2 regions of the Halomonas piscis genome follow, and region 2 is predicted to be linked to the other one. Evidence: predicted binding sites of a transcription regulator. Region 2 holds the regulator's gene; the other holds the start of a gene.
The links. Region 2 encodes LexA, which represses DNA repair genes until DNA is damaged. Its sites were predicted from a motif close to TACTGTNTANNTANACAGTA; they were not measured.
Positions count from the first base shown of each region.

Region 1: the regulator LexA is predicted to act here: its motif matches at 12,738-12,757, upstream of recN (DNA repair protein RecN).

Region 1 is NZ_CP119391.1:572,739-588,300, reverse strand. Features, by position in the region: gene carA (glutamine-hydrolyzing carbamoyl-phosphate synthase small subunit) at 1-257, opposite strand, end outside; gene P1P91_RS02790 (MrcB family domain-containing protein) at 717-2,570, shown strand; gene P1P91_RS02785 (DUF2357 domain-containing protein) at 2,587-4,980, shown strand; gene dapB (4-hydroxy-tetrahydrodipicolinate reductase) at 5,130-5,939, opposite strand; gene P1P91_RS02775 (IS110 family RNA-guided transposase) at 6,128-7,162, shown strand; gene P1P91_RS02770 (DMT family transporter) at 7,635-8,543, opposite strand; gene dnaJ (molecular chaperone DnaJ) at 8,602-9,750, opposite strand; gene dnaK (molecular chaperone DnaK) at 9,862-11,793, opposite strand; gene grpE (nucleotide exchange factor GrpE) at 11,946-12,614, opposite strand; gene recN (DNA repair protein RecN) at 12,825-14,498, shown strand; gene P1P91_RS02745 (metal ABC transporter solute-binding protein, Zn/Mn family) at 14,689-15,562, opposite strand, start outside.
Region 2 is NZ_CP119391.1:1,643,396-1,658,957, forward strand. Features, by position in the region: gene P1P91_RS07705 (ribonuclease J) at 1-976, opposite strand, end outside; gene P1P91_RS07710 (energy-coupling factor ABC transporter permease) at 1,264-1,935, shown strand; gene lexA (transcriptional repressor LexA) at 1,956-2,603, opposite strand; gene P1P91_RS07720 (TetR/AcrR family transcriptional regulator) at 2,856-3,506, shown strand; gene P1P91_RS07725 (L,D-transpeptidase) at 3,533-4,060, shown strand; gene nagZ (beta-N-acetylhexosaminidase) at 4,153-5,172, shown strand; gene P1P91_RS07735 (hypoxanthine-guanine phosphoribosyltransferase) at 5,258-5,836, shown strand; gene ppsR (posphoenolpyruvate synthetase regulatory kinase/phosphorylase PpsR) at 5,857-6,690, opposite strand; gene ppsA (phosphoenolpyruvate synthase) at 6,954-9,326, shown strand; gene ggt (gamma-glutamyltransferase) at 9,410-11,239, shown strand; gene P1P91_RS07755 (glycerophosphodiester phosphodiesterase family protein) at 11,243-13,141, opposite strand; gene rraA (ribonuclease E activity regulator RraA) at 13,169-13,666, opposite strand; gene acnB (bifunctional aconitate hydratase 2/2-methylisocitrate dehydratase) at 13,771-15,562, opposite strand, start outside.

The DNA of each region.
Region 1 (15,562 bases), 1.1 Mb from region 2:
GGCAGATCGCGGATGATCAGGCCGGCCGCGGCAATGGCGCCGGATTCCACGTCGTCGCTGTTGACGCCGGTGTTGCCCACATGAGGATAGGTCAGAGTAACGATCTGGCGGGTATAGGAAGGGTCGGTGAGGATTTCCTGATAGCCGGTCATGGCCGTATTGAAGACCACCTCGCCGCTGGTTTGCCCCTCGGCGCCAATGGCCACGCCGCGGAACACGGTGCCGTCCTCAAGCGCCAGAATCGCGGGTTCATTCAATGCGGGGTTATTCAAGACACGTCCTCCCAAGGCTGGTGAAAACACCCCTGTCACGACAGCGGCATCCGTCTTAGTGCGGCGTTTGCATGCAAACGTCAGGTCGTAAAAAAGCGGGACGAAGCCGATTGGAAATAAACCGGTTTCATCCCGCTTGCTGTTCTTCGCCAAAACGGCCCGGGCGCGGCGGCGCCGCTCTCACCGCCAGGCCGGCCTGCGCAACAAGCGCGGCTCGAAGACCGCCGCCGCTACCCCGCCTTCTCTCGCAGGCGCCTCGCGTCGGCCTTTATCAGGCATATGAACCACTCGACCAAAATCTTAGGGATGTTACAGGATTAAAAGCAAGATGGCTAGGGGGATAGACGTACCCCGTCGGTATGCAGAGTCGATTACATCAGTGATAATGCAGCTAAAGCCGGCTCGACCGACTCCAAACCGGGAAGGCGTGAGATTGAGGAAAAAATGAGCCTACGAAATACGCTAGCTAAGATTCTATCAGACTGGCCAGCCGCTAAAACGCAGCGGTTTACCCAACACCCCATCGCCACGTTTTTTAGGCAAGAGTTTAAGCAAGAGATCGAGCGCATCGTTAAGGATTTTGACGGCAGCTATTTAACCGTCCCAAGCGTTGGCGCAGGCAACTGGGCGGATGTGGCTTGGCTATCGATCCTGAATCCGGCTATCACCAAAACCACCCAGGACGGCATCTATCCTGTATATCTGTTTCAGGCCGACGGCGCCGGCGTTTTTTTATCGCTCATTCAAGGGACCACTGCCCCGACGCAAAAGCTGGGTAAGAAGCCTGCAGAGGCTCAAGCCGAAAGAGTCAAAGAAAGCATATTCAATACTCTGCCAGAGCTATACCACTGGGGCAGGCGAAACATCACGCTCAACACTAATACTAACCTAGGCAAGTCATACGAAAAGTTTAATATCTTTGCCAGGTACTACGCGGCCGACAACCTTCCCGATGACGCCACATTAGAAAAAGATCTGCAAGAAATGCTGACGTTTTATCGTCAAATAGCGCCTATCTACCTTAAGGAAACGCAAACAGCGATGAAACCAACAGCGGCTAACGCACCACCTCCCCCCTCTCCAAGCTGCATACCGCTGCCCAAGCCATTTGTGCTTCTTGCAGGCATTTCCGGCACCGGAAAATCACGCTTTGTGCGTGAGCAGGCCATGGCCACCGGCGGCCCCTCGATGGACAACTACTGCCTTGTTTCCGTACGGCCAGACTGGCACGAACCCAGCGACCTGCTGGGCTATACCACGCGTCTTAGCGGTGCGGCTCATTACGTAGCCACCGATACGCTGCGCTTTATCGTCACCGCCTGGAAGGCGCTGGTAGACCAGGGCATTAAGATTGAAAGCATCAACGGCCGCCCTGTTGCCACCGGCCAACGCCCCGCGCTCGATGCAGCTGCGCCTTACTGGCTGTGCCTGGATGAAATGAACTTGGCCCCGGTAGAGCAGTATTTCGCCGACTATTTATCGGTCATCGAAACCCGCCGCTGGCAATGGGACGGTGATAGCTTTGTTTACTCCTGCGATGCGCTGCTAAAAAGCAGCCATCTGCAAGAGCTAGATGCCCCCGAGCAGCTGCGCGAGAACCTTGGCCTTGCTGCTGAGAAATATAATGACCTGTGGGAGCATTTTCTCGACGATGGCATCAGCATACCGCTCAACCTACTTGTTGCCGGCACGGTCAATATGGATGAAACCACCCACGGCTTCTCGCGCAAAGTGATTGATCGGGCGCTGACGCTGGATTTTGGCGAGTTCTTTCCCAACGATCTCGACCGCTTCTTTCAGGGTGGCTTTACCCATGAAGTGCTGAGCTACCCTAACCTCTCTGACGCCCGAAACGTCGACTATTTTGGCGCCGCTGATCCTGACGGCAAGATGACCATCGAGTTTCTTAAAGCCATCAATGCGCCTCTCATCGGCACACCTTTTGAGCTTGCCTACCGTACGCTGAACGAGCTTTTGCTCGCCGTAGCCTGTCAGCAGCCCCAAGATACGGTGACGCTACAGGCTGTCTGGGACGATGTGCTAATGCAGAAAATGCTGCCGCGCATCGACGGCGATGCCGAAAAGCTGCGACAAACGTTTGACAACGACTCGCTTCTCAGCAATTTATACAGCGCCGTAGCAACACAGCTTGTGGATATTTGGACTGCCGATGGTGTTAACAGCACACGCCCGGATTTTTATCGCAGCGGCGCACTGACTGCTTGCCGCAGCCAGCAGAAGCTGGAATGGATGCAGCAGCGACTAAACGATGCCGGCTTTACCAGCTTCTGGCCTTAAGGCACGCGGAGATAACATGCAGGAGCTATTACGGCTGCAAACTAAAGACTTTGTCTTTTCCGTTTGGTGCAAAGATATAGCCTCGCGCCAGCAGACCTACGCCAAAACTTTAAGTCAGCGCGCGGCCGACAACAAAGCACCAACACCTGCCATGCGGCTCTCTCCCGCGCTGCTACTGGAGGAAGCGTCCATTATGGGCTTGCCCCGGCCTGATTGCCTTGGCCAGGCCAATGAACTTCCGCTGGGTGCACCGCTGTTCTTTGAGAACCTGCAGTATCACTTTGAATGGATATTCTTTAACGAAATACAAGATGCGTGGCTGTGTCACCGCTTAGCGTCGGTCAACAACGGCTTTCGCTTTACCGCAAAGCGCGGCCCGATACCGGCCATGCTCTCGGGCAGCATCTACACCGGCAATCATTTAGGCTGGCTTAAATTACCGTTATCATATATGCCAGTCAATGGCACGACGCATAGTCAGAGCTTTTCTTTTGAGGTACTGCCCACCAAGATGGATCTGCACAGCGACTTGGCCGTCATGTATTCAGCCATTGATGCTACTTTTCCGCTGTGGCGCTTTAGTTTAGTGGAAAAAACCCAACAAGGCGCTGTGCAAAGCCGTCAGAACGTTAACTTTCCTTTGCTGTGGCTGGCCAATTTCGCGCAGCTACGCGAACAGTTTGAGCAGGGATTAAAAGTTATCGCTCGTGCGCCCCACCGCCGGCTACAGTCCTATTCCACTTGGCAGCGTGCAGACCGTATTAAAGGTCGACTGCCCCAAAAGCTGGCCGAGCGAGCACGCGAAGATTTAGCCAGCGGCCGTATCGATAAACGCTACCGCGTTGAAAGTCGCCGGCTTAGTGTGAATACGCCAGAAAACCGTTTTATCCGCTCCATTGTGCTACTTAGCCAACAGCGGCTATACGATTTTGAGCGGCGCCTTAAGAAACATAATAATGCGCCCGATAATCAGCGCATTTCCGCCAGCTTTCTCGATGAACTTCATCAATGGCAGCAGCCGCTACATAAGATGCTGAGGCAAAGCTTTCTCAAAGAGGTAGAAGCCGCGCGCCTTCCCGAAAACGCATCACTTGTACTGCAGCAAAAACCGGGATACAGCACCGTTTACCGCATATGGCAGCAGCTAAAGCGTTACTTAGACGTCTTCGACGGTATGACCGGTGTGTCGATGAAATCTATCGCCGAAATTTATGAAATTTGGTGTTTTCTCACGCTGCGCCAAATTTTGGCTGATGAGTTGGGTTTTATAGAGCGCCATCGCTCATCAGCTCGATTATTTACCAGCAGCACCCATGAGTACCAATTTAAGGATGGTTTTGCCGGCGCATTTATTTTCGACCGCGAGGATGGTGCCATTGCCCGACTAGCCCACGAGCCGCTATTTCAACAAGAGGGCACCAATCCGCGCACCTATCTTATCGCCCAAAAACCCGATATCGTGCTCGAAATTACGTTTCCCGAGCCGGCAAAGCCACGCTTTTTGTGGGTGTTTGACGCCAAATACCGTATCAAAAATGAGAAAAGCACCTTTGAAACTGCAGACGTCGACGCGACCGATTACGTACCCGACGATGCGATTAACCAGATGCATCGCTATCGCGATGCCCTTATTAGCTTTTCTTGTCAAAATAATGCGTATGCGCAGAGTAAAAGCCGGCCCGTATGCGGCGCTTTCGCCCTGTACCCCGGCAACTTTGATCAATACAGCGAACAAAACCCCTACGCTTATGCCCTCAGCGAGGTTGGCATTGGCGCCTTTGCACTCCTACCGTCTTTAAATAGCCGCAAAGGTTGCCTGTGGCTGACTCAATTTCTACGCCAGCAGATCGGAACCGCTGAGCAGCCAATGACACGGGAGGACCTGCTCGTACAAGAAGCCGCGCGCATTCCACACTACGGCATGGAGCAGACGCGCTATTCAGATTTGATCATGACCATAGCTGTAGCAGGCGCTAAAAGTAGACCGCCAGACTATCTCAAGGCGTTTACCCACGGTACGGCAAAATGGTATCACACGCCGCAAAGCACTTTCCAAGGCAAATACCGCCAGCACGTAGTCGAAGAGATCCGCTTTTTAGCACTCGCAACTACCTCTGATAAAGACACTACCACTAAACAGCTGGACAAGCTCTGGCCAGTTAAAAAAGTCACGCTGGTACCCCGCGACCAGCTCACGGTAGAACAAGCGGGAAAAGCTAAAGCCTCCTCCGAACCGTACTATCTATTCAAGCTGGGCAAACCGCTCACGTTACAGCACCCTATTAAGAAGGTGCCCCACCGCCCTATTCAAAATTCCATGCGGCTCACCACGCTATCGCGACTAGAAAAAGCCGACACGTTTCGCGAGGTGGAACGCGTTTACCCAGACGCTTTAGCCGCTCAGTCGTGACGAAAGACGGTTTCCCAGATAACGCCGCCGCTGTGCGGCGGGTCGCCCGATAAATCGGCCTCCTACTTGCCGGTTTGTCCGCGCTTATCCGAAACGCCCCGGCGCGTGGCGTCGGGGCGTGCGGGCCATGGATATACCAGCGCCGAGGGTTATTCGTTCAGGTCGAGCACGTCGTCCATGCCGTAGCGGCCGCTGGGCTTGCCGGTGAGCCAGCGGGCGGCGCGCACCGCGCCCTTGGCGAAGGTCATGCGGCTGGAGGCCTTGTGGGTGATTTCGATGCGCTCGCCTTCGGTGGCGAACATCACCGTGTGTTCACCGACGATGTCGCCGGCGCGCACGGTAGCAAAGCCGATTTCCTTGTCGCTGCGCGGGCCGCACTGGCCGACGCGCTCGAACACGCCGTGCTCTTTCAGGTCTCGGCCCAGAGCCCCGGCCATGGTTTCGCCCATCTTCAGCGCGGTGCCGGAGGGGGCATCGACCTTGTGGCGGTGGTGGGACTCGATCACCTCGATGTCGTAGCCTTCGTCGCCCAGCGCGCGGGCGGCGGTTTCCAAAAGCTTGAGCGTCAGGTTCACGCCCACGCTCATGTTGGGCGCAAACACCATGGGTACACGCTCGCGATAGCCGTCGAGGGTGGCGATTTCGTCATCGCTCAGGCCGGTGGTGCCGATGACGATGCTCTTGCCGTGCTCGGCGCAAAAAGCCAGATTCTCGAGCGTGACCTCGGGCGTGGTGAAGTCGATCAGCACGTCGAAGTCGTCGGCGCAGGCGGCCAGGCTGTCTACCGCGGTGACGCCTTTGCTGCCCAGCCCGGCAAGCTCGCCGATATCCGCGCCGGCAAGGGAGCTGCCGGGGGGAACGATGCCGGCCGCCAGGGTGGCGTCGGCGTCCTGCTCCGCGGCGTTGACCAGAGTGCGGCCCATGCGGCCGGCGACGCCGACAATGGCTATACGGGTCATGTAAGCTCCTGCAAAAGTAAAAAAGTAAGCTAAAAAGGGACTTCACACTTTATCGGAAAAGTTGGCTCGCCCTGGCGATAATCGGTTGTGGGAAATGGGATGGACCCGTCCTTCTGTGCCAAGCTGGATATAACATCTAGCCAGCAGTGCACAGAACACTGACGGCATCGGTGAAGGAGGATCCATCCATGAAACAGATTAGCATTATAGGCATTGACCTGGCGAAACACGTTTTTCAACTGCATGCCGTGGATGCGCACGGTCACAAAGTATTCAGCAAGCAAGTCCGGCGAGAGAAGTTACGCTTGACGCTGGCCCAAATTCCGCCTTGCCACGTCGCCATGGAAGCGTGCGGCTCCGCTCATTACTGGGCGAGAGACATTGGCACGCTGGGCCATGAGGCCGAGCTACTGCCACCGCAGGCGGTCAAGCCCTTCGTGCTGGGCCACAAGAACGATGCGCGCGATGCCGCGGCTATCGCCGAGGCCGCGGCGCGCCCGGCCACGCCTCGAGTGACGATCAAGACGGAAGCACAACAGTCCCTGCAAGCAGTGCACCGAGTACGCAGTCGGTTAGTGCGCGAACGCACCGCCGTCGGCAACGAGCTGCGCGGCCTGCTGGGCGAGTTTGGTCTAATCGTGTCGCAGGGGCACGCGGTGATACGCCAGGGCGTTATTCGTGAGCGGCTGGACGAGCAACGGGCACGGCTGGGGGAAGAACTCTACACCCTGCTGAACGACCTGCTCGATCAATGGCTCGAGAACGATGCCCGGATCGCGCGCTATGACAAGCGTCTGCAGCGTCTGGCCAGGGCATCAGATGACATGCAGCGGCTGATGAGTCTGCCCGGCATCGGCCCGATCAATGCGACGCTGTTGTTCAGCCATCTGGGCGATCCGGCGCGATTCCCCAACGGACGTCAGTTCAGCGCCTCGTTGGGGCTAGTGCCACGCCAGCATTCCAGCGGGGGTCGCAACCAGTTGATGGGGATCACCAAACGCGGCAATGGCGAGGTTCGAAAGCAGTTGGTGCACGGTGCCCGCGCGGCATTACGCCAGTTCCAACGTCAGGAACATCCCGACCGGCTGTCCCGTTGGGCCTGCTCGTTAGCGGCGCGTCTTGGGCAACGCAAGGCCATTGTGGCCCTGGCGAACAAGATGGCGCGGATTTGCTGGTCGCTATTGGCCCATGAACGGCGCTATCAGCCACAGGAGGCCGCTTGATGATACCGAACAAACAGGGAATATAGCTTAGCATGCGATAAGTTACCCAACCCCGAGGTTGCGCAGGCGAGATGCTTCGATGGCATAACGGGTCAGACCGGCTTTCTGTCACTCTGTAAAGTGCGCAGGCCCATCACGAGGCCGAGTGGGAGATCAGAGCAGAGAGCGCGTATTCCATCAGGGCCAGGCACGGCAAGTGCCATCAATAGGCCGGATATAAGCGTGCAGTCCTCACTCTTATGCGTTGTTGCTTCTGGCTTGCACAACAGGACGGGTCCATATAAGCGGACTTCAGTCCGCGAAGATGCTGCCCCAACACCGCATTCGCGCAATGAATTGCGTTTATATCGGGGTTCTGCGGTGCTCCCACCCTATAAGGCATCCCGCGGTGCCAGGGTCGCGCCTTTTTTACACCGCTTGAGATATCTCATAAAAGCGGGTAAGCCAAGGCACCAAGTATAGCAAAAGCTGCTCAGCGCCCGGCGCGGCCGCTGGCGAGCAGCGCAATGGTCAGCACTACCAACAGGCTGCCGGGTAGCCATATCCAGCTGATCGTGCCCGGCGCCTGGGCAAACAGCAGCAGCATGGAGACAAAGGGCACCAGGTAGCCGTAGGCCGTTACCGCGCCCGGCGTCAGCGCGGCGGTGGCATGCTGCATCAGCCAGAACGTCAGCGCGCTGGAGCCCAGCCCCAGATACACCAGCACCAGCGCATCCTTGCCGCTCATCGCCGCAAGCTTACCCACCGGCTCGACGGCCAGGCCCAGCGCGCCGATCAGTACGCCGCCCATGGCCAGACTCCAGAAGGTACGCACCGCTGCCGAAGTCGAGAGTTTCTTCCGCGCCAGGCCCCATTTGCTGATGACCGGGTAGAGCGCCGAGGCCACGCAGCCCAAAAAGAACACCGCTTCGCCCCGGCCAAACCGGAACGAGCCACCCTTCACGACCGCTTCGGCCAGCGCCAGCAGCAGCGCTCCGCAGGCGCCCAGCAGCAACACGGCGGGCATGCGCCAGGCCCGACGCTCCACGCCGAGCACAAGCCCCATGGCGTAGGCCAGAAGCGGCACGGTGACGTAGAGCGTGGCCATGGAGATCGCCGTGGCATGGTGGGCCGCCCAGAACATGGCGCTGAAAAACCCCGCCAGGCAAAGGCCCATGACCCCGTAGATCGGCAGCGTACGCCACGCCGGCCAGAAACCCGCCGAGCGCCGAGCCAGCCACCAGAGTCCGGCGCAGGCAATGGCAAAGCGCAGCGCGGTGAGCGTGAGCGGGGGCAGCGCCTCCAGCCAGCCCACCACCGGAAAAGAAAGCCCGACCAGAAAGGCCCACAGCAGCATGCCCGCGTGTTCGCGCATCACCAGCTCCCGGCTAAAAGTCAGCAAAAAAATGCCGGCACGTCCGGTGCCGGCATTCAAGCGAGGGTAGCATGTCAGGCTACCTTCAGGGCTTCATGTCTTCGAAGAACTTTTTCACGCCGTCGAAGAAGTTGGTCTTCTTCGGCGAGTGGTGGCGGCTGTTGCTGCTGTTGAGGCTTTCCTGAAGCTTGCCCAGCAGGTCTTTCTGTTCCTCGTTGAGGTTGACCGGGGTCTCCACGACCACCCGGCACAACAGGTCGCCCTGGGCGCCGCCGCGCACCGGCTTGATGCCCTTGCCGCGCATGCGGAACAGCTTGCCGGTCTGGGTCTCGGGCGGAATCTTGAGCTTCACCCGGCCCTCGAGCGTGGGCACTTCCAGCTCGCCGCCCAGTGCGGCGTCAACAAAGTTGATCGGCACTTCGCACTGCAGGTGGCGCCCGTCGCGCTCGAAGATGGGGTGCGGCTTGATCGCCACCTGGACGTACAGATCCCCCGGCGGGCCGCCGTTGATGCCGGCTTCGCCTTCGGCGTTGAGGCGGATGCGATCGCCGGTATCCACGCCGGCAGGAATCTTCACCGACAGCGTGCGGGTCTCGCGAACGCGGCCTTCGCCGTTACACTTGTGGCACGGCACCTTGATGTGCTCGCCGCCGCCGTGGCACGTCGGGCAGGTCTGCTGCACGGCAAAGAAGCCCTGCTGCATGCGCACCTGGCCCATGCCGTGACAGGTCGGGCAGGTCTCCTTGGTGGAGCCCGGCTCGGCGCCGTCGCCGTCGCAGCGATCGCAGTTGATGTGGCGCGGCACGCGGATATCCACGCTGGTGCCGGCCACGGCCTGCTCGAGGTCGAGCTCCAGGTTATAGCGCAGATCGGAGCCGCGGGCCGGCGCGTTGGGGCCGCGCCGCCGGCCGCCGCCGCCAAAGATGTCGCCGAAGACATCGCCGAAGATGTCGCTGAAATCGCCGGCTCCGCCGCCAAAGCCGCCGCCGCCAAAACCGCCGCCCTGGCCGTCCACGCCGGCGTGGCCGAACTGGTCATAGGCGCCGCGCTTTTCGCTGTCGGACAGCACCTCGTAGGCTTCGGACACCTCGCGAAACTTCTCGGCGGCGGTGTCATCGTCCGGGTTACGGTCGGGGTGATACTTCTGCGCCAGGCGGCGGTAGGCCTTTTTGATCTCTTTCTGATCGGCCCCTTTATCGACCCCCAGGACTTCATAATAATCGCGTTTGGACATGCGTCCCACGCCTCCTGGTTAGCTTGAGCACTGGTTAGCTGAATACGGCCTGCGCAAACAGCAACGCGGGAGTTGCCCCCCGCGTCGCCGCCTGCCTTTACAGAAAGCGCATTACTGCTTTTTCTGATCGTCGTTGACTTCTTCGTACTCGGCGTCAACCACGTCGTCTTCCTGCTTGGCGTTGGCGTCGCCTTCGCCACCTTCGCCGCCGGCCTGCTGGCCTTCCTGCTCGGCGTACATCTTCTGGGCCAGGCCGCCGGAAGCTTCGGTCAGCGCGTCGAGCTTCTTCTGGATGTCCTCGGCGTCGTCGCCCTTGACAGCCTCTTCAAGCTCGTTGATCGCCGTTTCGATGTTCTGCTTCTCGTCGTCGGTGGCCTTGTCGCCGGCTTCTTCCAGCGTCTTGCGCGTGGCGTGGATCATGCCGTCGGCCTGGTTGCGCAGGGTCACCAGCTCTTCGAACTTCTTGTCCTCGTCGGCGTTGGCCTCGGCGTCCTGGACCATCTGCTCGATCTCTTCGTCGGTCAGACCGCTGGAGGCCTTGATGACGATGGACTGTTCCTTGCCGGTGGCCTTGTCCTTGGCCGAGACGTTGAGGATGCCGTTGGCGTCGAGATCGAAGGCGACTTCGATCTGCGGCACGCCGCGGGGCGCCGGCGGAATGTCGGCCAGGTCGAAGCGGCCCAGCGACTTGTTCTGCGACACCTGCTTGCGCTCGCCCTGCACCGCGTGGATGGTCACGGCGGTCTGGTTGTCATCCGCGGTGGAGAAGGTCTGGGTCTTCTTCGTCGGGATGGTGGTGTTCTTCTCGATCAGCGGCGTCATCACGCCACCCATGGTTTCGATACCCAGGGTCAGCGGCGTGACGTCGAGCAGCAGCACGTCCTTGACGTCGCCGCCCAGCACGCCGCCCTGGATGGCAGCCCCCATGGCCACGGCTTCGTCCGGGTTGACGTCCTTGCGGGCGTCCTTGCCGAAGAACTCGGCCACTTTTTCCTGCACCTTGGGCATGCGGGTCTGGCCGCCCACGAGAATGACGTCGTCGACCTCGGACGCGGACAGGCCGGCATCCTTGAGCGAGGTCTTGCACGGCTCCAGCGAGCGCGCCACCAGGTCTTCCACCAGCGCTTCCATCTTGGCCCGGGTCACCTTGACGTTGAGGTGCTTGGGACCGGTGTTGTCCGCGGTGATGTAGGGCAGGTTGACGTCGGTCTGCTGGGCGCTGGACAGCTCGATCTTGGCCTTCTCGGCGGCTTCCTTGAGGCGCTGCATGGCCAGGTTGTCGCCGGAGAGATCCATGCCGCTGTCGGACTTGAACTGGTCGACCAGGTAGTTGATCAGCGCCAGGTCAAAGTCCTCGCCGCCGAGGAAGGTGTCGCCGTTGGTGGCCAGCACCTCGAACTGGGTTTCGCCGTCGACGTCAGCCACCTCGATGATGGAGATGTCGAAGGTGCCGCCGCCCAGGTCGTAAACCGCAATGGTGCGGTCGCCGCGGGACTTGTCCATGCCGTAGGCCAGCGCCGCCGCCGTGGGCTCGTTGATGATGCGCTTGACCTCAAGCCCGGCGATGCGGCCGGCGTCCTTGGTCGCCTGGCGCTGGCTGTCGTTGAAGTAGGCCGGCACGGTGATCACCGCTTCGGTCACGTCTTCGCCCAGATAGTCCTCAGCGGTGGTCTTCATCTTCTTGAGAATTTCCGCGCTGACCTGGGGCGGCGCCATCTTGTTGCCCTTCACTTCTACCCAGGCGTCGCCGTTGTCGGCCTTGGCAATCTTGTAGGGCACCATCTTGATGTCTTTCTGGACGACCTTGTCGTCATATTGACGACCGATCAGACGCTTGATGGCGTAGATGGTGTTTTCCGGGTTGGTCACGGCCTGGCGCTTGGCCGCCTGACCCACAAGAATCTCGCCGTCTTCAGCGTAGGCGACTACCGACGGCGTGGTGCGGCCGCCTTCAGCGTTTTCGATGACCTTGGGGCTGTCGCCGTCGAGTACCGACAGGCAGGAGTTGGTAGTACCCAGGTCAATCCCGATTATGCGTCCCATAAGAAACCTCGAATTTGTTGATGACGCGCCGTCGCGGTGGGCGGCGTCGTGACAAAAAATGGCGTCAGCCAAACTCTGCGTTGGCGATTACCGCCGGGCTGCTGTGTTATCTGGGGGTCGCCGGCAGCATTTCAAGGGCTGTTTTAGCCGTATCACTCGGCTTTTTTGCTCACCACGACCATTGCCGGGCGCACCAGGCGGCCGTTGAGCAGATAGCCTTTCTGGATGACTTCCATCACCGTATTGGGCTCCATCTCCGGATTGGGCACCATGGTCATGGCCTCGTGGAGCTGGGGATCAAACGGCTCGCCGTGAGGGTCCACCGGCTCGACGCCGAACTTGCCCAGCACGTCCAGCTGCATCTTGAGCGTCATGGAAACGCCTTCGCGGTGGGCTTCGGTGGCGTCTTCACCCATGGCGTCCAGGGCTTTCTCCAGGCTGTCGATGACCGGCAAAAGCTCCTTGACGAACTTTTCCAGAGCAAACTTGCGCGCCTTCTCGGCGTCCTGCTCGGCCCGGCGACGCACGTTCTGCGCCTCGGCCGCGGTGCGCAGCGACTGGTCCTTGGTATCGGCCAGCTCCTGCTCGAGCTCTTCCACCCTGGCCGCGAGCATTTCCGCTTCGGGGTTGTCGCTTTCCGCCTCGGTGCTGACGGTGTCGCCCTCGTCGTCGATCACGCTGTCCAGCTCCGCTTCGGCGGGCTGCTGCTCGGCCTTCTCGGCCGCCTCGCGGGCCTCGGCTTCGCCTTCGGGTGTCTGGGCGTCGTCCTGGTCGTGGCGGGCGAGCTCGTCGTCGAGCGGGGTCTGGGGATCTTTAGCCATCGGTGTCTCCTGAGGATAGTGGCTGTGATTCAGCCCATTCACGTCTTGGGTCTGTGCGGTATATGGGGATCATGTGCGCCATCTCAAGTGCCGTGTCGCCTGGTATTGCGAGCCAAGTGCAACTACTGTATAAAAACCCAAATGCTGAACGTTCATCCACCTTTGCTATCTCCCGCGCTGGCAACCACCCCATCAGCCCCCGGAGGTCCCATGCTCACTCAGCTCGCCATCCAGGATTTCGCCATCGTTGACCGTCTGGAGCTCGACATCCAGGGCGGCATGACCGCTATCACCGGAGAAACCGGGGCGGGCAAATCCATTCTCCTGGGCGCCCTGGGCCTGTGCCTGGGGAGCCGCGCCGATAGCGCCAGCGTGCGCCACGGCTGCGAGCGTGCCGACCTCTCCGCCCGCTTCGACATCAGCCGTCTGCCCGCGGCCCGGGCCTGGCTTGCCGAGCGCGAGCTGCCCTGCGATGAGTGCTTGCTGCGCCGGGTGGTGAGCGCTGCCGGGCGCAGCAAGGCGTGGATCAACGGCCAGCCCGCTGCCATCAGCGATCTGAAAGCGCTGGGTGAGCGGCTGATCCAGATCCACGGCCAGCACGCCCACCAGGCGCTGCTGCGCGAAGACAGCCACCTGGCGCTGCTCGACAACTACGCCGGCCTGGGCGACGACGCCGGCGAGCTGGCCGCGGCCTTTCATGACTGGCAGGAGGCCCGCCGGCGGCTGAAAAGGCTCCGCGATCAGGGAGACGAAGTGGAAGCGCGGCGCCAGCTGCTGCGCTACCAGGTCGAAGAGCTCGACCAGCTGGCGCTGGCCGAGGAAGAGCTGCCGAGCCTGGAGGAAGAACAGCAGACGCTGGCTCACGCCGAAGAGATTCTGCGCGACACGCAGTTTGCCGCCGACTGCTGCGAAAGCGATAACGGCGGAGCCCTTGCGCTGCTGCAGCAGGCGCAAAGCCGGCTAGGCGATCTGCCGGGCAGCGACCGCGGCGCGCTGGCCAACACCCTGACCATTCTCGATGACGCCCGCATTCAGCTGGAAGAAGCCGCCAGCGAGCTCAACCACCTGGCCGCCAGCACCGAGCTTGACCCCGAGCGGCTCGGCTTCGTGGAAGGCCGCCTGAGCGATGCCCACCGCGTCGCCCGCAAGCACCAGGTGGCACCGGAGGAGCTGCCCGGCCTCCACGCCGAGCTGCGCGCGGAGCTTGACCGGCTCGACGCCGGCGATAACGATCTGGACACTCTGAGCGAGGCGGTCAACGCGCGCGGCGAGCGCTACCGGCAGCTGGCCAAGGCCCTGGGCGAGGCGCGACGCCGTGCCGCTACCGCCTTTGCCGACGAAGTCCAGCAGCAGCTGGCGTTTCTGGCCATGGACAAGGCGCATTTCGACGTGGTCCTGCAGCCCCGAGAGAGACCTGCCGCCGAAGGGCTCGAGCGGGTGCAGTTCCATATCAGCGCCAATCCCGGCCAGCCGGCCCGCCCGCTGGCCAAGGTGGCCTCGGGCGGCGAGCTGTCGCGCATCAGCCTGGCCATCCAGGTGGTTGCCGCCAGCCACTCCACCATTCCCAGCCTGATCTTTGACGAGGTGGACGTCGGCGTATCCGGCGCCACGGCGGAAATCGTCGGCAAGCTGCTGCGCCGGCTGGGGGACAGCGGCCAGGTGATGACCGTCACTCACCTGCCCCAGGTCGCCGCCCAGGCCCACGCCCACCTGCACATCGAAAAGCGCGCCCGGCGCAACACCACCCGTACCGAAATGGCGCTGCTCGACGAAGGCGGCCGAGTCAGCGAGCTGGCGCGCATGCTCGGCGGGGTCAACCTTTCCGACCAGACCCTCGCCCACGCCCGGGAGATGCTCCACTCAAGCCAGCGCCCGGCGCATTGAAAGCGCGCCACCGCTGGTTGACTCACACTGGTGGACTCACAAGGGTTTTGCAGGAGGCCGGCTACGCCGGGCGAAGCAGGCCGCCAGGGCCTGCCGGGCCGGAGTGAAGAGGGGTAGGATGGCCACAAACGGCAACGAGTCTGTTCGGGCCAAACGAGCGCGACCAAAGCGACATCTGTCGCTGCGGCCGTTATTCGACGGAGGAGCTCCCAGAGGAAGACAGGCCGTCGACGATGGTTTCCAGGTTGTGTTTCAGATAGTCCACATAGCTATCGGCTTCGCCGATATCATCGGAAATCAACGTGCCCGAAACCTCGACGCCGGTGGCATCGGCAACCGTGTTCATCGGCCGCTCGTCATCGTTGTATTCATAGAACAGGGACGGCGGATTATGTTCTTTGACGAACCTGATGGCCCGCTTGATCTGGGCAGGCGTGCCCTCGTCGCTGCCGTCGATCTCCCAGATGAAGCCTTCCTCCAGACCATAGTCCTCGGCCAGATACTGGAAAGCTCTCTCGCCGGTGAACAGAACACGGTTTTCTTCGGGCAGCGCCTGAAGCTCTCTCTGGTAGGCCTGATCAAGCGATTTCAGCTCGTCCGACAAGGCGGCGGCATTCGCCTTGTAGTCTTCCGCATGCTCCGGGTCGACCTGGATCAGGGCGTCGCGGGCATTCCTCGTCATGATGAGGCCGGCTCTGGGGCTGGTGAAGGCGTGCGGGTTGACCTTGCCCTTGTTCTTCTCGACTATCCCGATCTTTTTTTGCTCGATCCCGTCCGAGAGGGTGAAAACGGCGTCCGGATCCTTGTCGACCGATCTCAGCAGTTTCCTGACCCAGTTATACCGAGCGCTATCGCCCTCGATACCTTCCAGGTTCCAGCCAAAATAGAAGACGGCATCGGCATCGGCCGTCTTCTTGGTATCCCTGGGCGAAGGGTCCCATTCGTGCGGATCGTTACCGGACTTGATGATGTTGTAGACATCCACGCGATCTCCCCCGACCTGCTCCACGATATCGGAGACGATGGTGAAGCTTCCGACAGCCTGAACCTTGCCCTCGTTGGCC
Region 2 (15,562 bases):
GCTGGCCGAGCCGGGTCTTGAGCCGCTCGATGGGGCGCTCGTTGCCGGGAATGGCCTTGGCCGAAAAGATCACGCTGTCGCCGGCGGCAAGCGCCAGGTGGGGGTGGCGCCCCTGGGCCAGTCGCGTCAGCGCCGCCCGAGGTTCGCCCTGGCTGCCGGTGGCAATCACCACGACTTCTTCGGGCGGCAGATAGCCCAGATCATGCACGGGTACCAGCGGCGGCAGCTCTTCCAGGTAGCCAAGCCCCCGGGCCACGCCGACCATGCGCTCCATGGAGCGCCCCATCAGGCTGATGCGCCGGCCGGTCTTCTGCGCTGCGCGAGCGACGGCGACAATGCGCGCGACGTTGCTGGCAAAGCATGAGACCACCACCCGGCCTCTGCATTCGCCAAGGGTCTCGGCAAGCGCGCGGGCGACGTCGCCTTCGCTCGCCGAGTGCCCGGCTACCGGGGCGTTGGTGGAATCGCCGACGACCAGGTCCACCGGCGCCAGCGCGCGAAACCGTTCGGGGTCAAACGTGGGCCCTGCCAGCGGTTCCGGATCCAGCTTCCAGTCGCCGGTGTGCAGCGTGCGGTAGCGGCCGGCGGCAATCAGCAGCGCGCAGCTTTCGGGAATGGAGTGGGGGAGCGGCAGGTAGCGCAGGGTGAAAGGCCCGGCGGCCAGGGCCTCCCCGGGCTCGATGACGCGAATCACGTCCGCTGCCAGGCCGTGCTCGGCAAACTTCAGCCGCAAAAGCCCGGCGGCCAGCGGCGTGGCATAGATTGGACACTGCCAGTGCGGCCACAGCCAGGCCGCCGCGCCGATGTGGTCTTCGTGCCCGTGGGTGATGAACAGCGCCCGGGGCGTAATGCCCAGACGGCGGGGCGTTTCCAGGTTGGGCACCTGCAGCGGCGCGTCGGGCAGATCCTGACGGATCATCATGCCGCAGTCCACGGCGATCCATTCGCTGGCGTAGCCGTAAAGCGTCAGGTTCATGCCGATCTCGCCGCAGCCGCCAAGCGGCAGCAGGCGCAAGGGAGAGCGGTAGCGGGGACGAACGGTGACGCGTGCGGGATCCATCAGGGTAAAAAAAGCCTTGAAAGTGGGGCTTTACTATACGGGATGGCCGGGGCCGGGCTCAATCGCCGCCGCCCGGTGCGCCCTACGCCGCGATTCGTTAGGGCGACCCAAGAACCCTCGCCCAAAGCGCTTGGCGCGGCGGGCGGGGAGTGTCAGACTGCGCGCCCCGACTGTCTTTCCGATGACGTCTTGCCGAGGTTGCTATGTCGTTTGCCCAAAGTGTGCTGGCCCCCTGGCTGCTGGTACTGTGCGCGGCCCTGTGTATCGGCCTGCTGGCCTGGGTCGCGACGCTCAGGCCCTGGCTGGCGCTTGTCGATGACACCGCACTTCAGCACCGCTGGCTGGCCGCGACCATGGGAGTCATCCTGCTCTGGCAGCTGCGCGCCCAGGCGGTGGACTGGCTGACCCTGCACCTGGTGTTTACTACCCTGCTGCTTTTGCTGTTCAAGGCGCCGCTGGCGCTTTTGAGCAACGTCATGGTCAACGTGGCGATGGTGGCGATCGGGCGCAACGAGTGGACGCTGCTAGGCGTCAACGTGCTGGTGACCGGCGTGGTGCCGGCGATTGTGGTGGGGCTGATCTGGCGCTTCGTCGACCGCAAGCTGCTGGACAACGTCATGCTGTTCATGTTTATCTGCGGGTTTTTCGGGGCGGCGGTGGCCACCCTGGCCGGCGGGCTCACCGCGGTGGGACTCATTCTGGTCGGCAGCCAGGATGCCCAGGCGGTGCTGCTGGCCAAGGAATACGCGATGTTTCTGCCGCTGCTGATGCCCTCGGAAGCCTTCATCACCGGTATGCTGCTGATCATTCTGATGGTGTACCACCCGGACTGGGTGGCCACCTTCAACGACCACCGCTACATCGACAGGCAGTAGCGAGGGTAGCCAGCAGCGGACTAGCTCAGCGCCTGGCCGTTGCCGCCGCGGATGACGCCCACGCCCACGCCTTCGATCTCCAGCGCCTGGGTGCGAAGGTCGATATCGATGGGGGCGAAGTCGGCGTTTTCCGCGAGCAGCTGAACCCGATGGCCCCGGCGCCTGAAACGCTTGACGGTGACGTCGTCCTCAAGCCTTGCCACGACGATCTGGCCGTCGCGAACGCGTTCGGTGCGGTGTACCGCCAGCAGGTCTCCTTCCAGAATGCCGGCGTCCTGCATCGACAGCCCGCGCACCCGCAGCAGATAGTCCGCGCGGGGGGTGAAGTACTCGGCGGGCAGCGGGCAGTAGCGGTCAATGTGCTCGGCGGCAAGAATGGGGCTGCCGGCGGCGACCTCGCCGATAATCGGCAGTCCCTGGGGGCTCTCGGCTGACGGCTCGTCGGGCGTTTCCGCCGCGGGCAGGCGTATCCCTCGGGAAGTGTTGCGAATGATGCGGATAGCCCCCTTGCGCTCCAGGGCGCGCAGATGCTCCTCCGCGGCGTTGGGCGAACGAAACCCCAGCGCCCGGGCGATCTCGGCACGGGTGGGCGGGTAGCCGTATTCGCCCATGGTTTTGACGATGAAGTCGTAGACGTTCTGCTGGCGAGCGGTCAAACGCTGGGTCATGGAAAACTCCCGTGTCGCAAGTGCCAGGAGCCGGCGGTGTCGGCTGCTTGAACCACCGGCAGGATAAAGGATCGGCGTATCAAGTGGTCAAGTATACAGTATGGCTCTATGTCCAGTATAGCGCCCGCGCCGAGCGCCGCCGATTGAGCCGTGCCGGGCGCTGGCGTAATATTCCCGAATGTTTCAAACCCTCGTTGCAAGCAGTCGTTTAGCGGCTGCCGTTTACCTGCAGCCTTTGACAAGGAGCGCCGCATGGCCCGGGCGGACACAACCACGCGCATTCTGGATACCGCCGAGGTGCTGTTTGCCGAGCGCGGCTTTGCCGAAACGTCGCTGCGCACGATCACCGGCAGGGCAGGCGTCAACCTGGCGGCGGTGAACTATCATTTCGGTTCCAAGAAGGCGCTGATCCAGGCGGTTTTTTCACGCTACCTTGACCCCTTCTCGGTGCGCTTTCACGACGCGCTCGATACGCTCGAGACCCGCTATCAGGGCGGAGTTATTCCGCTCGAAGCGCTGTTGGAAAGCATGGCCGAAACGGTGTTGGCGGTGCCTGCCGAGCGCGACAGCCTCAAGGTGTTCATGCGCCTTCTGGGGCTGGCGTACAGCCAGGCCCAGGGCCACCTTCGCCGCCATATCCAGCAGCACTACGGCGACGTTTTCACCCGCTTTGCCGGGCTGGTGCGCCGGGCGACGCCGGAGCTGCCCGATGCCGAGCGTTTCTGGCGGCTGCATTTCATGCTGGGCACGGTAGTTTTTACCCTGTCGGGGCTCGATGCCCTCAAGGACATCGCCGAAAAGGACTATGCTCAGCCGGTATCCGTTCGCGATCTGGTCAGGCGCCTGCGCCCGGTGGTGGTGGCGGCAATGAACGCGCCGCTCCCCGAGGCACCCGACACCTGACCGGCCAAGTCAGCCAAAGGAGTCCCATGCGTACGCCCAAGCTCCACGACCTTCCGCCCGCCGACGCCCCCTGGCTCGAGATCGACCTGGCCCGTCAGCGGCTTGTCCTGTGGCACGGCCGGGTGCCGGGCGAAGCCGTGGCGGTGTCGACCGGCAAGGCCGGCGCCGGCCAGCAGGACGGCAGCGGGCAAACGCCGCTGGGCTGGCACTACGTGCGCGCCGCCGTTGGCGAGAACGCGCCCCGGGAAGCGGTATTTCGCGGCCGGCGCCCGACCGGCGAGGTCTATTCCGAGGCGCTGGCGCGGGCGCACCCCGGGCGCGACTGGATTCTCGGCCGTATTCTGTGGCTGTGCGGGCTGGAGTCGGGGCGCAACCGCGGCGGCCGCGTGGATACCCAGCGTCGCTATATCTATCTGCACGGCACGCCGCCGAGCGAGCCCATGGGCGTGGCCCAGTCCCACGGCTGCGTGCGCCTGCGGCTGGATGATCTGATCAAGGTGTTCGCGCAGACGCCGCCGGGCACCCCGGTATGGCTACACGGCGGCGACGGCTGAGCCGGGCCGCCCTTCAGGCAGTCGGCCTGCGGCGTTTTTGACAGCCGGCAGCGATCGGCTAAAATTACGTTCCCTTTTGCAGGACTCTCACCATGACGCAACCCATTGGCCCGGTCATGCTCGACCTAGAGGGGCCCGCCCTCGACGCCGCCGAAGCGCGCCTGCTGCGCGATCCTGCGGTCGGCGGGGTTATCCTTTTTGCCCGCAACGTGGAAAGTGCCGCCCAGGTCAGCCGGCTGTGCGCCGCCATTCGCCGTCAGTGCCCGGAGCTGCTGATCGCCGTGGATCAGGAAGGCGGCCGGGTACAGCGGCTGCGCCAGGGAGTGACTCGCCTGCCGCCCATGGCCAGGCTGGGCGAGCGTTTTGCCATCGCCCCCGAAGAGGGGACGGCGCTTGCCAGGGACGCCGGCTGGCTGCTGGGCATGGAAATGGCCGCCTGCGGGCTGGATCTTACCTTTGCCCCGGTGCTGGACGTCGATACCGGCTTTTCCAGCGTCATTGGCGATCGCAGCTTCGCCGGCGACCCGGAGCACGTCGCGGTGCTGGGCGAGGCCTTTGTTCTGGGGCTGCACGAGGCGGGCATGGCGGCGGTGGGCAAGCACTTTCCCGGCCACGGCGGCGTCGCCGCGGACTCCCACCGGGAGCTGCCCGTCGACGAGCGGCCGCTGGCCGAGCTCAAGGCCCGGGATCTGGTGCCCTTTGCCCGGCTGGCCGGAAAGCTCGACGGCGTGATGCCGGCCCACGTGATCTATAGCGCCTTTGACCCCCGCCCGGCGGGATTTTCCCCCAGCTGGCTTGGCATGCTGCGCGAGTCGCTGGGCTTCAAGGGCTGCATCTTCTCCGACGATCTGAGCATGGCCGGGGCCCGCGAAGCGGGCGGCCCGGCGGCGCGCGCCGAGGCGGCGCTGAAGGCCGGCTGCGATACGCTGCTGGTGTGCAACGACCGCGAAGCGGCCAGGGAGGTCGTGGCGGTCTGTCGGGAGCGCCAGACCCGTCGTCCGGCCAAGCTGCGCTACGGCCGAGCGCGCCCCGAACTTGACGCGCTGCCGGCGCTCAACCGCTGGCGCCGTGCACGCGCCCGCCTCGAAGCGCTGGCCGACAGCGGCGCCTGACCGGACGCCGCTGCGTCACGGCTGCCGCTTTTATCTTCTCGACTTTCGTTTTCAACACCCAGGACCCCGCATGCAAGATCTGCACATGGCCAAGCTGGACAAACAAGCGCTCGAGTCCCGGGACTCGATGCGCACGCTGATGGACGAAGCCGACTGCCTGATCCCCCAGGCCCGGGTGGAGCAGGCGCTGGACCGCATGGCTGAAGCCATCACCCGGGACCTGGGGGACAAGCTGCCGGTGTTCTACTGCGTGATGAACGGCGGGCTGATCACCACCGGGCATCTGCTGACTCGGCTGGGGTTTCCGCTGGAAGTGGACTATCTCCACGCGACCCGCTACCGCAGCCGGCTATCCGGCGGCGAGCTGTTCTGGCGGGTCTCGCCGGAGATTCCCATGGCCGGGCGCCACGTGGTCATCGTCGATGACATTCTCGACGAGGGCGCCACCCTGGCCGCGATTCTCGATTACTGCCGCCAGGCGCGGGCGGCAAGCGTGACCACCGCGGTGCTGGTGGACAAGCAGCACGAGCGCAAGGCCGTGCCCGACCTCAGCGCCGACTACTGCGGCCTGGCCGTGGCCGATCGCTACGTGTTCGGCTTCGGCATGGACTACAAGGGCTACTGGCGCAACGCCCCGGGGATCTTTGCTCCCAAGGGGCTTTAGCCAGAGCGTTGGCGCGGTGGTTAGCGCGGCGAAAAGCGCCGTACCAGCCCGGTTTCGGCAATCATGCGGGTAGAGATTTCCTCCACGGAGAAGCGCGTGGTGTCGATGCTGGGAATGTTCAGCGAGCGATAAAGCGACTCCGTTTGCTCCACCTCCTGCAGGCACTGGTCCATGGAGCTGTAGCGGCTGTTGGGCCGGCGCTCGTGGCGAATGGCCGCCAGCCGCCGGGCGTCGATGGTCAGGCCGAACAGCTTATGGTGATGCTTGGCCAGAAAGCGGGGCAGCTTCAGCACGCCGTCCTCGTCCTGATCGTCTTCGGTAAGCGGATAGTTGGCCGCGCGAATGCCGAACTGCAGCGCGAGATACAGCGACGTCGGCGTTTTGCCGCAGCGCGACACGCCGATCAGGATAATGTCGGCCTCGTCATACTGGTGGGTGCGCGCGCCGTCGTCGTTGTCTAGGGCAAAGTGTACCGAGTGGATACGATCCATGTAGACGTCGTCGCTGCCGATGGCGTGGGTGCTGCCCACGCTGTAGGACGAGTGCGTGGCGAGCTCTTCTTCCAGCGGGGCGAGAAAGGTGGAAAACACGTCGACCTTGAAGCACGGCGCGGCGCGAATCACCTCGCGAATGACTTCGTCGACGATGGTGTCGATGACGATCGGCCGGTTGCCGTCGCGCGCGGCGGTGGCTTCGATCACGCCGGCCAGCTCCTCGGCTTTTTCCACGGTGTCCACGTAGGGCTTGGTCAGCATGGTGATCTCGATGCCCCGGAACTGCGCCAGCAGGCTGCGGCCCAGGCTTTCGGCGGTAATGCCGGTGCCGTCGGAAATAAAAAAGGCGGTGCGGGTCATGTTGAGTATCCTGAATCGTGCGGTGTGAGGCTTGCCGGTCAAGGGCGTCGGCAAGGATAGCACGGCAGCGCCGCCGGCCGATGACTACAGGAAACCCGGAAATTGCCGTTCTGTTGTAAATCTCCTCCACCGGGTTAGCGATTCGACCAATGGCTAAGGCGCCGGCCGGGTGTTAAGGTTGCCCACCTAAAATCGTTGGCGGCGCGGCGGCCGGGTGTGCCGCCGTCAAAATGTCGTGGCAAATATCAGTGCGAGGGGGTTGCGTGGAAAACTACATTCTATGGTTCGATGAACTGGGCATGGCCGATGTCGAGCGCGTCGGCGGTAAAAACGCCTCGCTTGGCGAGATGATTTCGAACCTGTCGGAAGTGGGGGTGACCGTCCCCGGCGGCTTTGCCACCACCGCCTACGCGTATCGCGAATTTCTTTCCCACGAAGGGCTGAACGAGCGTATCAACGAGCGGCTCAGGCGTCTCGACGTGGACGACGTCAAGGCCCTGGCCGATGCCGGGCGCGATATCCGCCAGTGGATCATCGACACGCCCTTGCCGCCCAACTTCGAAGCGGCGCTGGAGAGCGCCTACGCGGCGCTTCAGGCGCGCCACCCTAACCTCAAGGCCGCCGTGCGCAGCTCGGCTACCGCCGAAGACCTGCCCGATGCTTCCTTCGCCGGGCAGCAGGAAACCTTCCTCAACATCGAGGGTCTGGCCAACATCAAGCGCGCGGTGCACGAAGTCTTTGCCTCGCTGTTCAACGACCGCGCGATCTCCTACCGCGTACACCGCGGCTATGCCCACGAGAACGTGGCGCTGTCCGCCGGCATCCAGAAGATGGTGCGCTCGGAAACCGGCGCGGCGGGCGTCATGTTTACCCTGGATACCGAGTCCGGCTACCGCGACGCGGTGTTTGTCACCGCCTCCTGGGGGCTTGGGGAAACCGTCGTCCAGGGGGCCGTCAACCCCGACGAGTTTTACGTCCACAAGCCCACTCTGGCCGCGGGTCGGCCGGCGGTGCTGCGCCGCAATCTGGGCTCCAAACGTATCAAGATGGTCTACGGCGAGGACGCCAGCGCCGGCAAGTCGGTCGAGACCGTCGAGGTCGCCCCCCAGGAGCGCAACCGCTTTTGCCTGAGCGATGACCAGGTCATGGCGCTGGCCCGCCAGGCGGTCACCATCGAGGAGCACTATCACCGGCCCATGGATATCGAATGGGCGCTGGACGGCGACGACGGCGAGCTCTACATCGTCCAGGCGCGCCCGGAAACCGTGGTCTCCCAGCAGGAAGGCGGCCGCCTGGAGCGCTTCACCCTGAAAGAGAAGGGCCGCACGCTGATCAGCGGCCGGGCCATCGGTCAGCGCATCGGCAGCGGGGCGGTCAAGGTAGTGGAAACCCCGGACGATATGGACAAGATCCACGACGGCGACGTGCTGGTCACCGACATGACCGACCCCGACTGGGAGCCGGTGATGAAGCGCGCCTCGGCCATCGTGACCAACCGCGGCGGACGCACCTGCCACGCGGCGATTATCGCCCGGGAGCTGGGCATTCCCGCCGTGGTGGGCTGCACCGACGCCACCGAGCAGCTGCACGAGGGCGTGGACGTCACCGTCTCCTGCGCCGAGGGCGATACCGGTCAGGTCTACGAAGGCCTGCTGGCGTTTGACCGCAAGGTATCAAGTATCGACGCCATGCCCGAGCTTGCGTTCGACATCATGATGAACGTGGGCAACCCCGACCGCGCGTTCAACTTTGCCGGGCTGCCCGGCGCCGGCGTGGGGCTGGCGCGCCTTGAGTTCATTATCAACCGCATGATCGGCGTGCACCCCAAGGCGCTGATGGACTACGCCACCCTGCCCGCCGACCTGCAGCAGATCATCGATCTGCGCACCGCCGGCTACGACGATCCGGTGAGCTTCTACGTGGACAAGCTGGTGGAAGGGATCTCCACCCTGGCGGCGGCGTTCTACCCCAAGCGAGTCATCGTGCGGCTGTCCGACTTCAAGTCCAACGAGTACGAAAACCTCATCGGCGGCAAGCTTTACGAGCCCGGCGAAGAAAACCCCATGATCGGCTTTCGCGGCGCCTCGCGCTACGTATCCGACGCCTTCCGCCCGTGCTTCGAGCTGGAGTGCCGGGCGCTGGCCCGGGTGCGCGACGAGATGGGGCTGGATAACGTCGAAGTCATGGTGCCGTTTGTGCGCACGCCGGAAGAAGCCGAAGAGGTCGTGGAGCTGCTCGCCGCCAACGGGCTCAGGCGTGGCGATCGCGGCCTGAAGGTCATCATGATGTGCGAGCTGCCGGCCAACGCCCTGCTGGCGGACGAGTTCCTCGAGCACTTTGACGGCTTTTCCATCGGCTCCAACGACCTGACCCAGCTGACCCTGGGGCTCGATCGCGACTCGGGCATCGTCGCGCATCTGTTCGACGAGCGTAACGAGGCGGTGAAAAAGATGCTGGCCATGGCGATCCAGGCGTGCAAGGCTCAGGGCAAGTACGTCGGCATCTGCGGGCAGGGGCCGTCGGACTACCCGGACTTTGCCAAGTGGCTCATGGAGCAGGGGATCGACTCGGTCTCGCTCAACCCCGATGCGGTGCTGGACACTTGGCTGATGCTGGCCGGGGAAACCCAACGCTAGCAAGAGCGCTGAACGTACGCCCGGCCATGCGCCGGGCGTTTTGCTTTATACGCCTGCCTGACACACGGAGGAGGACAGTCCTCATGGCGCGCCTGGGAAGACATCTGCTGCCGCTTGGCCTGCTGCTAGTGCCGCTTGCGGCTCCCGGCTTTGACTATCAAGCGCCGTCGCTGAGCCCCGAGCCGGCGTCCGGCCTTGAGGAAAAGCCCGGCTGGGCGACAGAGTCCTTTGCCGTGGTGGCCGCCAACCCGCTGGCAGCGGATGCCGGCAATCAGATACTCGCGGCCGGCGGCAGCGCCGTTGACGCCGCCGTTGCCGTGCAGATGGTGCTGGCGCTGGTGGAGCCGCAGTCCAGCGGTATTGGCGGGGGCGGTTTCATGATGCATTTTGACGGCGGCGACATTACCGCCTTCGACGGCCGGGAAACCGCGCCGGCGGGCGCTGACGAAACGCTGTTTTTGGACGATCAGGGCGAGCCCCTGGCGTTCATGGACGCCGTGACCAGCGGCCGCTCGGTGGGCGTGCCGGGCATTGTCAGGATGCTGGAGAAAGCCCACGACGAATACGGCGAGCTTGACTGGGAAACGCTGTTTGTACCGGCTATCACCCTGGCGGAAAACGGCTTTGAGGTAAGCGAGCGGCTGCATCGGAGCCTGGCCAACGACGACCGTCTGGCGGAAGACTCGGCGGCCCGGGCCTTTTACTACCCCAAGGACGGCGAGCCCCTGGCCGTGGGCGAGACGCTGACCAACCCCGCGCTCGCCGCCGTCCTTGGCGATATCGCCGAAAACGGCAGCCGGGCGTTTTACCGGGGCGAGGTGGCCAAGGATCTGGCCGAGCGGGTGCAGTCGCAGGAAGTGCCCGGCTCCCTGGCGGTGGAAGATCTAAAGAGCTACGAGGCCAGGGCGCGCGAGCCGCTCTGCACGCCCTGGCAGCAGTGGACGGTATGCGGCTTTCCGCCGCCGTCCTCGGGCCATCTGACGGTGATGCAAATCCTCGGGATGATGGACGAAGAGCCCATGGCCGAGGCGCCGCTGGATGCCGGCGCGCCCAGCGACGACTGGCTGCACCGCTTTCTGGAAGCCTCGCGGCTGGCGTTCGCCGACCGCAACCGCTACGTCGGCGATCCGGCCTTTGTCGATGCCCCCGGCGGAGACTGGCAGAGCCTGCTGGCGCCGGCGTATCTGGAGCAGCGCGCCGGGCTGGTCGTCAGTGACCAAAGTCTGGGTGACGACGTCGAGCCTGGCGATCCCGGCGAGCTTGCGACGAGCCTGGCTACCCCGCCGCGTCAGCCGGAATACGGCACCAGCCACGTCAGCATCATCGATGCCGAGGGCCACGCCGTGGCCCTGACCGCCTCCATCGAGCAGGCCTTTGGCGCGCGGATCATGGCCGACGGCGGCACCGGCCTTGACGGCGGCTATCTGCTCAACAACGAGCTGACCGATTTTTCGTTCATTCCCACCGTCGACGGCAAGCCGGTGGCCAACCGGGTACAGCCGGGCAAGCGTCCGCGTTCCAGCATGAGCCCCACGCTGGTGTTCGAGCACGATGAAGAAAGCGAGGGCGAGTACGAGACGGGCGCGCTGGTGGCAACCCTTGGCAGCCCCGGCGGCGCGGCGATTATTCCCTACGTGGCGCAGACCCTGGTGGCGCTGCGCGACTGGGGGCTCGACGCCCAGCAGGCGCTCGCGCTGCCCCATGCGTTGACCCTGGGCGGCGATGTCGTCTACGTAGAAAAGGACCGCCTGCCGGAGATCACTCGGGAGGCGCTGCGCAAGCGCGGCCATACGCTCAGCGAGCGCGAGCTCTCCAGCGGCCTGGGCGTGCTGGTACGCCAGCCGGACGATACCCTGTATGGCGGCGCTGACCCCCGCCGGGAAGGCGTGGTAAAGGGGGACGAGCCCGACTGACGCCTAGCGTCGCAGCCAGCTGTGAAACTTGAGCAGAAGCAGGCCGGCGTCGCCGAGCTGACGGCGTTCGGCAAGCAGGGCGGCCAGGCGTTCCGGGTAGTCGGTGATGATGGCGTCTGCGCCCATGTCGATCAGCGTGGCCATGCGCTTGGGACTATTGACCGTCCAGGCGTGGACTTCGTAGCCGTAGGTCGTTGCCAGGCGCATTTCGTCTTCGGTGATGCGGTTGTGCCGCAGGCCCAGGGCATCGAAGCCGTACCGGTCCAGGGTGCCGGGCAGTACCAGCTGGGCCAACAGGGTGGTGCGCAGCGCCGGCGCCAGCTGCTTGACCCGGCGCACCAGCGTCGGCGACAGCGAGGCAATGCGCATTTCCCGGCGCGCATCGGGGTAGCCGCAGCGGCCCAGGGCGGCGATCGGCTCGTCGGCGTCGGCCCAGCAGGCGTAGCGGGTATCGGTTTCGCGGTTCAGCGCCGTCAGTACCTCCTGTGCCAGAGCCGTGCCGCGGCCGGGCGCAGGCTTGAGCTCGATCATCAGCCCGAGCTGGCCGCGGGTGGCGTCAAGCACCTGATCCAGGGTAGGAATACGCTCGCCGCGAAAGTCGTGGCCGAACCAGCTGCCGATGTCGAAGTTGGCCAGCTCCTCCCGCGTCAGGTCGCCGACGTGGCGCGGATCGCCGGTCAGCCGGGCAAGGCTGCTGTCGTGATACACCATGACCACGTCGTCGGCGCTCAGGCGCACGTCAAGCTCCACGGCGTCGGCGCCGTCCTTCACCGCCTGGCGAAAGGCCGACAGCGTGTTTTCCGGCGCGCGCTTGGAGCTGCCCCGGTGGGCGATGATGGCGACGTCGTCGTTGAGCTCGAAGCTGCCCAGGATCCACCAGGCCTGCAGTGCGGCGATCGCAATGACGGCAAACTCCACCGCCCAGGCCAGTCTCCCCGCTCGGGTGCCCGAGGGCGTGGGGGCGTATTCCCGGCCCCGGGCAAGCTGCATGTAAAGGCACGCCGAGAGCAGCGCATTGACCGCAATACCGGCAAAGGTCAAGGCAAGAGTGAGCAGCACATAGGCCGTGAGGTAGGCCAGCATCGCCGGGAGCAGCACCCTGTGGTACTCGGGCAGCCAGTCCAGCAGCGGGGCAAACAGCGCATCGAACGCCAGGGTGGCGAGTATCGGCAGCGCGATGATGCCGACAAGTACGGCCAGCACGGCGGCGGCAATGGAGCGGTGCCAGCCTCGGGTCAGCGCGACGCTGCGGGAAAGCGCGCGGCGGGGCGAGGCGTTTTCCAGCGCCACCAGCGGCAGCGCCAGCAGCCAGCGCAGGTAAAGCCGGCCGGCAAGCCAGGCCCAAAGCGCCAGCAGCGGCAGCGCGCAGGCAATGAAATACCATAGCTCCGCCGGGCGCACTTTTTGCAGGTAGTAAGTCTCAAGCCCGCCAAGCCAGGCGTCGTAAAGCCAGGCAAGGCCCGCCATGAACGGCGCCAGCAGCAAAAGGTGGCTGCCCACCTGCAGCACCACCAAACCGATAAGCGCCGGCAGGCGCCGGGTGCCGTGCCACAGCGCTTCCAGCGTCAGGCGGTAGTGGTTCTGGTGACGCTGGCTCAGGGCAATGTGCAGCATGCCCGCCTGCTGCCAGTAGAGCAGGCCAAACGCCAGGCCCTGCACGGCAAGAGCGCCGCTCAGCCCCGCCGGGGTAAAAAGCAGCGCCACCAGCGTATCCGTGGTGACCACATCCGTGCCGATACGCGCGTACAGCGCCCGTGTAATCCCGCCGATGCCCGGCAGCACCAGAGTGGAGGCCAGCAGGGTGAACAGCAGGTGGAAGGCAATCAGCGCGCGCAGGCGGCCGCGAAAAAGGCGCCAGAGAGAAGCGCCGAGCTGATTCAGCGGCCCGGCGCGTGACGACATAAAAGGCATGGCGAGTGGACCCGGGGGTTACAGCGAAAGTTCCCGTTCGGCAACCAGGATGCCGTTGCTGTCGGCATACAGCCATTGGCCGGGGGCGACCCGGGTGCCGGCGATGTCCACCGCCACGTCCCGGGTGCCTTCGCCGCGCTTGTGGCTCTTGCGCGGGTGGCGGCCCAGCGCCTGAATGCCGATGGGCAGGGTGGCCAGCACGTCGACGTCGCGCACGCAGCCGTACATGACAATGCCGGCCCAGCCGTTGGCCACGGCTTTTTCCGCAAGCATGTCGCCAAGCATGGCGCAGCGGTGCGAGCCGCCGCCGTCGACTACCAGCACGGCGCCGTTGCCGGGCTCGCTGACCGCTTCGCGCACCCGGGAGTTGTCTTCAAAGCAGGTGACGGTGCGCACCGGGCCGGCAAAGGCGGTGACGTCGCCAAAGCTGCTGAACGGTGCCTGGATGACTTGAGCGTCCGGATAGGCGTCGCAGATATCCGGGGTCACGATGCGGGTTGGGTCGAGAGCCGTCATGGCGGGCAATACCTCCAGGGGAATATTGATTAAAGACAATAAAAAGCCCCGACCCGAACGGATCGGGCCGGAGCGTCAAAGGCTCAATGTCTGGGCGCTTGCGGTCAAGCCTCTTCGGCAAGCGGAATCATGTTCAACGCGGCGTTCTGATATTCCTCGATCTCGTGGAAGTTCATGTAGCGGTAGATTTCTCCGGCCATGGCGTCGAATTCGCTCATGTAGCGGCGGTATTCGCCCACCGTGGGCAGGCGGCCTTCCACCGCGGCCACCGCGGCGAGCTCGGCCGAGGCCAGGTAGACATCGGCGCCGTCGCCCAGGCGGTTGGGGAAGTTGCGCGTGGAGGTGGACACCACGGTGCTCTTGGCTGCCACCCGCGCCTGGTTGCCCATGCACAGCGAACAGCCGGGCATTTCCATCCGTGCCCCGGCGCGGCCGAAGATGCCGTAGTAGCCTTCCTCCGTGAGCTGGTGCTGGTCCATCCGCGTCGGCGGCGCCAGCCACAGGCGGGTTTTCAGGCTGCCGGCGGGCTGCTGTTCCAAAAGCTTGCCGGCGGCGCGGAAGTGGCCGATGTTGGTCATGCACGAGCCGATGAAGACCTCGTCGATGGTCTCGCCGGCCACCTCGGACAGCAGGCGGGCGTCGTCGGGGTCGTTGGGTGCGCAGAGCACCGGCTCGGTGAGCTGGTCGAGGTCGATCTCGATGACCTCGGCGTACTCGGCGTCCTGGTCGGCGCGCATCAGGCTCGGGTCTTCAAGCCAGGCTTCCATACCGCGGATGCGCCGCTCGATGGTGCGGGCGTCGCCGTAGCCGTTGGCCAGCATCCACTTGAGCAGGGTGATGTTGGAGGTCAGGTACTCGCTGACGCTGTCTTCCGAGAGCGTAATGGTGCAGCCGGCGGCGCTGCGCTCGGCAGAGGCGTCGGACAGCTCGAAGGCCTGCTCGGCGGTCAAGTCTTCCAGGCCCTCGATTTCCAGAATCCGGCCGGAGAAAGCGTTTTTCTTGCTCGACTTCTCCACGGTCAAAAGCCCCTGCTGAATGGCGTAGTAGGGGATGGCGTGGACCAGATCGCGCAGGGTCACCCCGGGCTGGCGCTTGCCCTTGAAGCGCACCAGAACGGACTCCGGCATGTCCAGCGGCATCACTCCGGTGGCGGCGGCAAAGGCTACCAGGCCCGAGCCCGCGGGGAAGGAAATGCCCATGGGAAAGCGCGTGTGGGAGTCGCCGCCGGTGCCCACGGTATCGGGCAGCAGCATGCGGTTGAGCCAGCTGTGGATGATGCCGTCGCCCGGGCGCAGGGAAACGCCGCCGCGGTTCATGATGAAGTCCGGCAGGGTGTGGTGGGTATCCACGTCCACGGGCTTGGGGTAGGCGCTGGTGTGGCAAAACGACTGCATCACCAGATCGGCCTGGAAGCCCAGGCAGGCCAGGTCCTTGAGCTCGTCCCGGGTCATGGGGCCGGTGGTGTCCTGGGAGCCCACGGTGGTCATCTTCGGCTCGCAGTACATGCCCGGGCGCACCCCGTCCATGCCGCAGGCGCGGCCGACCATCTTCTGGGCCAGGGTGAAACCGCGGCCGGAATCCGCCGGCTGCTCGGGCAGGCGGAAGACGTCGGTAGCGGGAAGCCCCAGGGATTCACGGGCCTTGGCGGTAAGCCCGCGGCCGATGATCAGCGGAATCCGGCCGCCGGCGCGGACCTCGTCGAGCAAAAGCTGAGTCTTGAGCGCGAAGGTAGTGACGACCTCGTCGGTGCCGTGGCGGCAAACCTTGCCGGCGTAGGGATAGACGTCGATCACGTCGCCCATCTGGAGGTGCTCGACGTCCATCTCGATGGGCAGAGCGCCGGAATCCTCCATGGTGTTGAAGAAAATCGGCGCCACGCTGCCGCCGAAGCAGAAG